2 linked regions of the Desulfitobacterium hafniense DCB-2 genome follow. The protein of the gene in region 2 binds, or shares a complex with, the protein of the main gene of each other region. Links are inferred from orthologs where the notes say so. Each region holds a gene or a part of one and is shown on either strand. Other genes may lie near its edges.

Region 1 (4,682 bases), 390 kb from region 2 along the record:
AACATCCATGGTCACCTGGTTATACATTCTTCCCATAGAATAGCCAAGCATTGCCCAGAAACTCCCTGATACCAAAGCCGTCACCGCAGGATTTTCATGGCCATATTCGATCTTCCAATCATACTCTGTGCAATGGATTCCCCGATAAAATTTCTTTTTAAGACGGGTAAAGGCGATCAGCAAGGAAGGAATATTGGGAAAGAGCTCATAGAAAAAACTCTTCTTGAAGTAACGCATTTTCAATTGCTGGACAGCCTTCCTGGTTTCACCCGTAGGGGCCTGTGCTTCCTGTTCCGCCGCAATTTTAGGGCCTTCTTCCCATTCCAGCTTAATCGTCGGAATACTGAGCCGAAACTTCCAGAAACCGCCCAGAGCGGAAAGATGAATTTCCAGATCGTCATTTTCCTCAATGCGGGAATAACGAAAATCCAAGGATGCTTTGATCCACAGGATCATCATTAACCAAATGAACATCGCCACCAGAAGAGCGAGAATCTGCACCATTATCCCCCCGAACGCCATCTTAACAGTTTAGGATGCCCTAAGAGGGGGTATTTATGCACCCTAAATTCGTAATCGCTTACGAATTTAGAAAAAGGAGTATCGCCACTACATAAAAACGTAGTTTTGCGACACTCCCTTGTTACTCACAATCCTCATTATCTTGCCCAAACTCCCCGGCCCCCATGGACAGTTCTTCAGCCAGGGCCGCTTCCTGCATGCTCTCAAAATTCAGATCCGGCAGCTCCTCCAGGGATTTAAGCCCAAAATGAATCAGAAACTGTTCCGTAGTGCCGTAAAGAATAGGCCGGCCCGGCCCTTCCTTGCGTCCTACATCTTTGACAAGACCTTTCTCCACCAACGTCCCTAAGGAGCGATCGGATTGCACCCCACGGATAAAATCCACTTCTCCCCGGGTGACGGGTTGCTTATAGGCAATGATGGCCAACACCTCTAAAGCCGCTCCCGACAGTCCCTGGGCGGGTTGATGGTAAAGGGTTTCTATATAAGCGGACATCTCCGGTTTGGTTCCCAGCTTATAGCCTTCATTGACTTCAATCAGGGTAACCCCGCTGGCAGGTGCAGCGTAGCGCTGTTTAAGGTCATACAGTATTTCAGCAATATCCTCACTGCTTAACTGAAGGATCTCTGCTAAACGCTCCTTGGTCAGAGGTTTATCGGCAACAAATAACAGCGCTTCGACTCCCGCAATTTCTCTTTCCCGAAACAGCATATTTTACTCCCCTTCAGTAAACTCCCAAGCTTTTTCTGTAGGAAATACAAAAATCTCCTCGTTCTGCGAACTTTGTTCACAATGCACTTTTCCTGACTTCAACAGCTCCAGTAAAGCCAAAAAAGAAACAATAATCTCCATACGTTTAGTGCCCCGAATCAACTGACTGAAGCGCAGGCCGCGAGGATGCAGGATGACCCGGCGCAGTACATCATTGACCATAACTTCAATGGGGATTTCATCCGGCTCCACCGTCCTGATCTCTTCCCCCTGCTCCGCCCTCTCAATAATCCGCTGAAAAGCATGCCATAAGGCTTCAAAATGAATCCCTGCCAAAGGATCCGCCGGAGTGAATTGACTGCGCAGCCCATCCACATCAACTTCGCGAAAGTACCGCTGCCCGGAAGAGATTTGAATCTCTCCCAAAGTTTCCGCAGCCTGTTTAAAAGCCCGGTAGGCTAAAAGCCGTTCCACCAGCTCTTGGCGCGGATCCCCTTCTTCTTCGACGGTCACATCTTTAACCGGTTTGGGCAGCAAGTAGCGGGACTTGATCTGGAGAAGCTGGGCAGCTAAAACCAGAAATTCCGTGGTCACTTCCATATCCAGATCTTCCATCTGACGTACGACCTGGATAAATTGATCGGTAATCCTGGCAATGGGAATATCGTAAATATCCACTTTTTCCTGCTGGATCAGGTGCAGAAGCAGATCCATGGGACCTTGAAATGCGGGCAGCTCCACGTAAGGGGCGGTATTGGCACTATGGCTTACCGATGACCCGTTGCTCATCTCAGCCCCATCACGTGACGAACTTCTTTCATAGTTTCTTGAGTAACTTGGCGGGCTTGTTCAGCCCCCTGCTCCAAAACCCGCTCAACCTTACCAGGCTCTTCCCAAAGGGCACGGCGCTCACGGAAAGGACTGAGCAGCTTATCAAGGTTCTCGGCCAGATGACGCTTACAAGCCACACAGCCGATCTTGCCTCCGCGACAGTTTTCCTCAACTTCGGCGACTTCAGGTGTATACACCTCATGAAATTTATAGACTATACAAACTTCAGGATGACCCGGGTCATCTTTGCGCAAACGGGCCGGGTCCGTCACCATCTGCTGAACCCTTTCTTTGATCTCTGCTGTGGAAGCGGTTAAGGAGATGGTATTATTATAGCTTTTACTCATTTTACGTCCATCGACACCGGGCAACAGGGGAACTTTGCCGATCAGGGCTTTCGGTTCAGGAAAAACCGGACCATAAAGGTGATTAAAGCGTCTGGCAATTTCGCGGCACAGCTCGACATGGGGGATTTGATCTTCTCCCACCGGTACGGTATCAGCCTTATAAACCAAGATATCGGCAGCCATCAAGAGGGGATAGCCCAGGAAACCATAGGTTGAGATATCCTTGCCTCCTTCTTTGCCCAGCTGCTGCATTTGATCCTTATAGGTCGGCACCCGCTCCAGCCAGGATAGAGGGGTAATCATGGACAAAAGCAGATGCAGTTCTGCATGTTCCTTAATATGGGATTGAACAAAAATCGCCGACTGCTCCGGATCAATCCCCACACTCAGCCAATCCAGAGCAATCTCCCGGATAAGTACGCCAAAATCCAAACCATCCTCATAACCTGTCGTCAGAGCATGCTGATCCACAATTCCATAATAGCTTTGATATTCCGATTGCAGTGCGGCCCAATTCTGGATGACACTGAGATGCCCGATATGCAGGCTCCCCGTAGGGCGCATGCCGCTGAAAATTCTACCTTTCACTTATAAAACCCCTTTCAGTTGTAGGTTTTCCATTGCCTTTAGCCGATAAAAGGCGACAGCAAAAACAAAGCGGTATCACGATAAAAAGCGTAAAGGCCGGATACTGCAGGCTGCAGTATTACTCCCAAAAAGTTGGTAAATAGTATTATAACCAGAATGAACATGCCGTAAGTCTCCAGGGTATCAAGAACCTTGCTGTACCGCCCGGGAACAACCCCCCTTAAGATAGAAAAACCATCTAAAGGCGGAATCGGCAGAATATTAAACACCCCAAGACCCAAATTCATGATCACCAGGGACATGAATATTGTGGATAGTGTGCCGGTCCAGGATGAATCCTCCAGGAAGGCCAGGGTTAAGACCCAAAGCATCATGGCGATAAAAGCAACCAACAGATTGGCCAGAGGACCGGCGACCGACACCAGTACTCTCCCCCGCTCTTTATTCCCCTTGAAATAGTGGGGTTGGGTCATGACCGGCTTCGCCCAGCCAAAGGAATAAAGTACAGCCATCAGGGTACCAAAGATATCCAGGTGGACGAAGGGATTCAGAGTTAAACGTCCCTGGCTGCGGGGAGTCGGATCTCCTAAACGATCAGCCACCCAGGCGTGGGCATATTCATGAAAAGCAAACCCCACAAGTAAGGCAGGTATGTTGGCGATGATGGTGGTTAAGTTGAACACGTAGTTTCCCCCTTCGGTCGGTTTGACAAGCCATCCTTCAGCAACCCAAGCACAAATTCCTTCTCTTCTTCCTCTGTCTGCAGCTTGCCTTCCAGCCAAGCCAGACGGACCGCTTTAAGAATGCGGCCAATCTCCGGCCCTTCTTTAACTCCCCATTGTCGCAAAGCCGTGCCATCTACGGTCTGATGAATGGCCTTGACTGCTTCTGTGTAGGCTTCCAGAGAATCCCGGAAGCGTTCATCCCACAGCAGAACTTCCATGAGGAGGGCCGGTAGACCTTCAAGATACTGATCCAAACTCTTTAAAGAAATCTTTTCCCGGGCATATGGAGAAGCTTCAGAACCTTTTTCTCCCACGCCTAAGGATAGAAGTCCATCCATAATGTCAAAGAATTTATAGGCTATCCCTTTGAGCTCCCTGGCTAACCGAAGTTTTTCCTCAATTCTTTCGAACTGGGATCTGTCCATCCTGCGCAGGCAGATCAGCCATTTTCTTTCCGGGGAAATGGCTTGATTCAGCCCCGGATGAGTAAAATCCCAGGGCAGTTCGGCACCAAACCACTTGCGGAACACACCCATATCGAGCAGGGATTCTCCCATAACGCCAAACTTCAATTCAGAAAGCATATGCATGAATTCTTCCGTAAACCGTTCGATACTTAGTTTCTGTAGGACACCGGCATCTAAAGCTGTATAAAGTCCCTCCCGGGTTTCCTTGGCCAGACGAAAACCGTAACGGCCGGCAAAACGAAGAGCCCTGAGAATGCGGGTAGGATCCTCGATGAAGCTGAGATTATGAAGAAAACGGATTTCTCCTTGTTTCAGATCTCTTAAGCCCCCATAATAATCCACCAGCTCGCCATAGCGGACAGAATTAACGGCTATGGCCATGGCATTAATGGTAAAGTCACGCCGGAACATATCATCCCGCAAACGGGATTCCTCCACCTGAGGCAGTGCGCCGGGGGAAGAATAATCTTCACGGCGTGAGCTGGCTACA
Region 2 (6,748 bases):
GCTTGATCGACATTCTGGCGCATGGTTTTCATTTTCTCTTCGGAAAGATATTCTTCTTTTCCTTCAATCAAGTTAATGGCCTTTATACATTCGTCGATCAAATCCGTGTCCATACTGACCTCATCCACCGCCGATGCCTCATACAAAATACGATATAGCTTTTCTTTTACAAGAACGTCACTTTCCTTTTCGGAGAGTATCATCCTGATAATTTCTTTATCATTAATTACATCAAGGGAATCCCGTTCTTTCGCCATGATTTTCTCCCTTTCTTTTTCAACCTTCCATTTATATACATTACAAAGGCCGTATTAAATCACAGTGACTACAAAATTTTAGTTCACTTTTCAAAATAAATACGAACACTTTTTTTAATTTTCTTTTTTAGCCGATAAATCCGGGTCGTCATTGCTGTGGCGGAAATCTCATGTTTCCCGGCAAGTTCTGAAACGGACATATTATTTTTAAAGTAATCACGATAAAGCTCATACTCATCGGCTTGAAGTCCCTCTAAAATCTCTTCGCAAAGTTTGTCCAGATCGGCAGTGCCATTGAAGAGTTCTTCCAATTCGTTGTCCACCTGCGCCCAAGCTTCCAAGATATGATCATCCATGCTGATTTCATACTTATTCTTGGTGTACATACTTCTAAATGAAAGGTTGACCAGATTCCGTGCCGTAGTGTATAACCATCCTTCCACATTCGGATGGTTTACTAATTTTGCAAGCTGCTTCCTTGCTTCCAAAAATGTATTTTGGGTGCACTCCTCTACCAGATCCAAGAGTTCCTCCTGCCCTTTAACTCTCCTTAAGCAGTATAGATAAATCCGCTCATAGTATTTATAACATAAATCCTCGTAGAAAGTCTCATCCTTTAAGCGGTTCCATGGCCACAAAATCTACCCCTCCTCCGTGTACTTGTGTGCTCTCTAATCATTTGAATTAGCTGTAAGTTCTTTTCCAGGTTCATATTTCCTCATTTTAATTTTAATATCTCTATTTTATAATATTTCTCCTAATTTTTATCAATTTCTTCTTGTGAAAAAATGTCAATAATAGGTGAGAGATCGGCTTAATTGAAACAAACAGAATACTTTTTCAACTCATTTTAACAGATTGCTGAATCATGACAATAAACTCATACTTATGCAGTAAGGCCGATTACTTCAGCCTCATTATCTCATGCTCTAGCGGCAATACCGATAATAATGCGACTCAGGTTACATTTACATATATTTTATTATCTTTAAAAAGCCAAAAGATGCCCTCTTTAAAGAGAAGCATCCTCTTCAACTTAACTTTATTCTCTAACATCTCCAACTAAAGATAATCCTTAGACCTATCAAAACCCATCCCAACTTCCGCAATCCTCTCAAGCCATCCTAGTATCCTTGTCCTGGCCTTCCAACTGAACAGAGAGCAGCTTAGATACACCCGACTCCTCCATGGTGATGCCATAGAGGACATCGGCTGCTTCCATGGTTCCTTTGCGGTGCGAGATGACCAGGAACTGGGTGGAGTTTGCCAAGCGGTGAATGTATTGGGCAAAGCGGCTGACATTGGCATCATCCAGGGAAGCCTCGATTTCATCAAGGACACAGAAGGGGCTGGGCTTCACCTTAAGCAGGGCGAAGAGCAGTCCGATGGCTGTCAGAGCACGCTCTCCTCCGGAAAGGAGAGACAGCAGCTGGGGCTTTTTTCCCGGGGGCTGGGCGATGATCTCTACCCCCGTATCCAGAAGATTGGCCGGGTCTACTAAGCGAAGTTCCGCATAGCCTCCGTTGAACAGTTCCTTGAAGACCACTTTAAAGGCTTCGTTGACCGCTATAAATCCTTCTTCGAAACGTTCCGACATGGTTTTATCCAGTTCGGCGATGAGTTGCTGGAGGGATTCATTGGCCTCCTCCAGATCCTGCTTTTGCACCGATAGAAAATCAAAGCGCTCCTGAAGCTTCGGATATTCTTCAATGGCCGCCTGGTTCACAGGGCCCAGCAGCTCCATCCGCAGTTTAATCTCCTGGACTCTGGCCGCCAGCTCGGCACGGTTTCTTTCACTTTGGTAGGCTTGAGCCTCTTCCCAAGTCAGGTCGAATTCTTCCAGTAACCGTTTGGAGCCGGTTTCCCATTCGGCATCCCAGCGGGCCGTCTTCAGCTCCAGGTTGTGCAGCTTTTGTTCCAGGGTCTGCTGCTCCTGCCTTTTCTTTTGGGCGAGGCCTTCCTGATCCATCAGCTCCTTGGACAGAACCTCCCGCTCTTTGCGCAAAGCGATGAGGACTTCCTGGGCTTGCTGCTGCTGCTCTCCTGCTTCCCTGCGGCGGCTCTCCCAGTCTCCCTGTTCGAAGGCCAGACGGGCTTTGCTCTCTTCTAAATCCTGCAAATCCTTGCGCTTGCGCTCCAGGAGATGCTTGTTCTCCCCCAGCAGGGCCTGATCCTGGACCAGGCGCTCCACAGCCTGCTTGAGCTCCTGCTCCCACTTAGCCGCCTGCACCTTGGTTTGGGTCAGTCTTTCTTGAAGCTGTTCCATCTCCCGGCTGGCCTGGCGATTCTTTTCTTCCTGCCGGGCCAAGGCTTCCTGAGCCTCTTGGATGCTGTCTGTAAGCTTGCTTTGCTCTTCTGCCTCCAGGGCCTTATGGCTTTGCAGCTCATCCCGTTCCTGCTCTATCCCGGCCACACGGATGGTTACGGCGGTTATTTCATCACGAATCCTTTGGGCCTGGGCCCGGAGATTAAGCTCCTGAGTTCTTAACACGGCCAGAGCGGATTTAAGCTCCTGCTCTTCAGCCATCAGATGCTTAAGGTTTTCCTCACCTTTTTGGATTTGGATGCTGAGAGCCCCTGCTTTGAGCTCCAGTTCCTTTTGCTGGGTGCGTCTTTCGTCGCACTCCTGCCGGAGTTCCTGGATTTCCCGGGAACGTCCCAAGATGTTGGAGCCTTTTCTTTGCAGGCTGCCCCCGGTCAGGGAGCCCCCCGGGTGAACCTGATCCCCCTCCAGGGTCACGATGCGGGCGCGATAGCCCGAGGCTCTGGCCACCCGGGTGGCCGCCTCCATATCCGTGACGATGAGGGTTCTGCCCAGTTGGGATTCAAAGGCCTTGCGGTATTTTTCGGCGAAGGTGATAAGATCCACCGCCACGCCGATGAAGCCGGGGTCCTTGGCCGCCTCTTTGGCCACAGCGGCTTTGCCCCCTTGAATCACATCCAGGGGTAAAAAAGTGGCCCGACCCAGATTGTGGCTTTTCAGATAATGAACGGCTTCCTTGGCACCCCGTTCCGTTGCGGTAACGATATTCTGAATACCTGCCCCCAGGGCGACCTCGATGGCCACCTCATAACGCTCTTCAACCTGAAGAAGATCCGCCAGGGTGCCGCAGAGATCTCCGCAGGAAGGCTGGTTTTTTTTCTTGGCCAGCATCAGCTCCCGGACACCCCGTTGATAGCCTTCCAGGGAGTCTTCCAGGTTCTTCAGGGCATGATAGCGGGCTGATTTTTTCTCCAGGTCCCGATTCAGTTCCTGGAGCTCCCTCTGCCCTGCTTTGCTCTGCTCACGGAACTGAGCATTTTCCTGCTGGGCCTTCTCTGCCTGGAGCCGGATATCCGTCTGCAGCCCTTCCTGGGTTTTAAGCTGCTCCTGAACCTGGGCCTCCTGCTGCTCATGAGAGAGCAGGGCTCCTTCTTTATCCTTTTTTTCTTTAATCAATTGCTCATGGGTTGAATTCAGGGTAGCCAACTGATGGGTAAGGCGGTTTAATTCTGCGCTGGACTCGGCCAGCTTGCTCTGCAGATGGGAGAGACTGCCCCTGAGGATTTCAATTTCCTCTAAGCCATTCCTGGCTTTAGCCTCGACCAAGCGTTGTTCATCCGCCGCCAAAGCCTGATTAGCCTGGTCCAGAGTCTTATGTAAGAGGGCTTTTCTGTCCTCTAAGGCTCTGAGCTGTTCTGTACTCTGGCGAACCTTCTCCTCATGATTGGAGAGCTCCGTGGTGACACGATTAATCTGCTCGCCGAGGTAGCCTTCCCGCTCCTGGCGGAGCCGCAACTCCTGAACGATTTGGTTGACTGCTTGATCCAATTGGTAGGTGGTTTCCTGCTGCTTCTGGATCTGCTCATCCAGAAGATTGAGCTTCACTTTGTTGCTGAGGATGCCGCTTTCCTTCTGGCTTAGATCCGCTACTGCCGCGGCGATGGCCGACTGAAGTTCTTCCGTTTCCTGAACGGAGGAAGTCAGCTTATGGCGCACCTCTTTTAAATCAAAGGCCACCATCTCGATCTCCAGGGCTTTTTGTTCTGTGGTCAGCTCCACAGCTTCCCTGGCTATGGTGGCTTGCTCTTCCAAAGGTCCTAATTGCCCTTCGATCTCGGCCAGGATATCCCTGATCCGCTCTAAATTATGTTCCGTTTCATCCAAACGCTTAAGTGCTTCCCGTTTGCGCATGCGGTATTTGGTTATTCCTGAAGCTTCTTCGATCAAGGTGCGCCGTTCTTCGGAGCGCAGATTGAGAATCTCCTCGACCCGGCCTTGACCAATAATGGAAAACCCTTCTTTGCCCGCACCGGTATCCATAAAAAGTTCATGGATATCCTTAAGGCGGCAGGAGGAGCGGTTGATAAAATATTGTCCCTCTCCGTCCCGATAGACTCTGCGGGTGATGATCACTTCCTGATACTCCAGGGGAAAAATCCCCGTGGAGTTATCAAAAAATAAGGAAACCTCGGCCATCCCCACCGGGCGCCGCACACTGCTGCCGGAGAAAATGACATCCTCCATCTTGCTGCCCCTGAGGTTTTTGGCGCTCTGTTCCCCCAGAACCCAGCGGATGGCATCGGCCACATTGCTTTTGCCGCTCCCATTGGGCCCCACTACCACACTCAAGCCCTGCCCTAATTCCAGCTTCACTTTGTCCGCAAAGGACTTAAACCCTTGGATTGTAATGGATTTCAAGAAAACAGGGAGAGTATCGGCTTTAGCCATTGTTCTCCCCCCCAAACTCATCTAACACTTGTTGGGCTGCCCGTTGTTCTGCTTCCTTTTTGGTCCGTCCGATGCCCTTGCCCCGCAGATTTCCCTGGAGGAATACCCCGGCTGTAAAGCGCTTATTATGATCCGGGCCTTCCTCGGCCAGGATACGATAAGTGACTTCCGTCTCTTCCCGCTGGGCTTTTTCCTGGAGCATGGTCTTATAATCGCCGTAGTTGCCTTGGGCTACTTCGGCAATTTCTTCCTTCAGCAAGGTCAGAACCACTCTCCTCGCCTCTTGGAAGCCATACTGCAAATAGACAGCCCCCACGATAGCCTCCCAGGCATCGGCTAAGATGGAAGGCCTTTCCCTGCCCCCTGAGACCTGTTCACCTTTACCCAGAAGCAATTCTTCCCCCAGCCGAATCTTCTTGGCAGTGCGGGCTAAGGTGCTCTCGTTGACCACCGCCGCCCGCATCTTCGTCAATTCACCTTCAGGCCGCTCCGGATAACTCAGGTAAAGATACTCCGCTACCACAAAATCCAGAATGGCGTCACCCAGAAACTCCAGCCTTTGGTTGTTCTCCAGACCGGATTGGGGATTCTCAAACAAATACGAGGGGTGGGTTAAAGCAGTCGTGAACAAGCGATTGGGGGGATCATCCAACTCCAACCGTTTCGCTAAACCTATTCCTGTAGGAATCCGCTGCAAAGTATCGGCATGATACTTATGACGTTTATTCCCCTGCAGATTATGCTTAGTTGTTTTTGCTGTACCCTGATGTTTTTTTTCCACCGCTCATACTCCTTACTCACCTAATAACGTTTTAATACAATTGTAGCATTATGTCCTCCAAAACCAAAGGTATTTGATAAAGCAACTTGAACTTCTTTTGGCCGGGCGGCATTGGGAACATAATCCAAATCGCATTCCGGGTCAGGCTCTCCATAGTTTATGGTGGGTGGAATCATGCTATTCTTAATGGTTAAAGCGCAGGCGATGGCTTCGATAGCTCCTGCCGCTCCTAAGAGATGCCCGGTCATGGACTTGGTGGAGCTGATGGCCACTTTTTGCGCCGCTTCCCCGAAGAGGGCTTTAATCGCCGCCGTCTCCGCCGAGTCGTTGGCATTGGTTCCTGTGCCATGGGCGTTGATATAATCCACTTCTTCCGGCCGCACCTCAGCTCCTGTCAAGGCCGCCTGCATGGATTGGATGGCTCCTGCTCCTCCCGGCGCCGGAGAGGTGATATGATAGGCGTCACAGGTGCTGCCATATCCGGAAAGCTCAGCGTAAATCCTGGCCTGCCGCTTTTGGGCATGCTCCAGGGATTCCAGAACGAGGATTCCCGCTCCTTCACCCATGACAAACCCCGACCTTCTGGCGTCGAAAGGACGGCAGGCTTCCCGGGGATTTTCCTTCTCCGTGGACATGGCTTTCATGGCGCAAAAACCCGCAAAGGCCAAAGGTACAATAGGGGCTTCCGTGCCGCCGCAAAGCACTACATCGGCATAGCCGTGCTCGATCAGGCGCATGGCCTCACCGATGGCATTGGTAGCCGAGGCGCAGGCGGTGGCCACACTTAAGCTGGAGCCCTGAAGGCCGAATTCAAGGGAAATATGACCGGCAGCCATATTGGAGATCAGCATAGGAATAAAGAAGGGGCTGATTCTTCCCGGCCCTTTATTCATGAGGACTTCTTTCTGCTGTTCCAGGGTGGTGACCCCGCCCACTCCGGTTCCCACAATACAGCTGGCCCTTTCCTTATTGACCTGGTCCAGATTTAACCCGGAATCC

Evidence for each region. The genes of interacting proteins can lie anywhere in the genome.
Region 1: the proteins of smc (region 2) and DHAF_RS17100 are in contact, whole or in part, in a crystal structure (PDB 3ZGX), measured with the Bacillus subtilis proteins. The link is inferred for Desulfitobacterium hafniense DCB-2 from one-to-one orthologs.

The regions. Positions count from the first base shown.
Region 1 is NC_011830.1:3,658,755-3,663,436, forward strand. The notes cover bases 131-3,110. They hold DHAF_RS17100 (segregation and condensation protein A), read right to left. Parts: upstream 2,024-3,110; coding sequence 1,238-2,023; downstream 131-1,237. Other genes in these bases: DHAF_RS17090 (DUF2953 domain-containing protein), read right to left, coding at 131-522; scpB (SMC-Scp complex subunit ScpB), read right to left, coding at 644-1,234; trpS (tryptophan--tRNA ligase), read right to left, coding at 2,020-3,000; DHAF_RS17110 (site-2 protease family protein), read right to left, coding at 3,039-3,110. Outside these bases: more of DHAF_RS17090, read right to left, coding at 1-130; more of DHAF_RS17110, read right to left, coding at 3,111-3,683; DHAF_RS17115 (CBS domain-containing protein), read right to left, coding at 3,671-4,682. UniProt on the Bacillus subtilis protein: Participates in chromosomal partition during cell division. May act via the formation of a condensin-like complex containing Smc and ScpB that pull DNA away from mid-cell into both cell halves.
Region 2 is NC_011830.1:4,048,389-4,055,136, forward strand. Bases 1,172-5,368 are described here. They hold smc (chromosome segregation protein SMC), read right to left. Parts: upstream 4,969-5,368; coding sequence 1,372-4,968; downstream 1,172-1,371. Other genes in these bases: rnc (ribonuclease III), read right to left, coding at 4,961-5,368. Also shown: DHAF_RS19035 (DUF4367 domain-containing protein), read right to left, coding at 1-257; DHAF_RS19040 (RNA polymerase sigma factor), read right to left, coding at 341-895; more of rnc, read right to left, coding at 5,369-5,749; fabF (beta-ketoacyl-ACP synthase II), read right to left, coding at 5,770-6,748. UniProt on the Bacillus subtilis protein: Required for chromosome condensation and partitioning.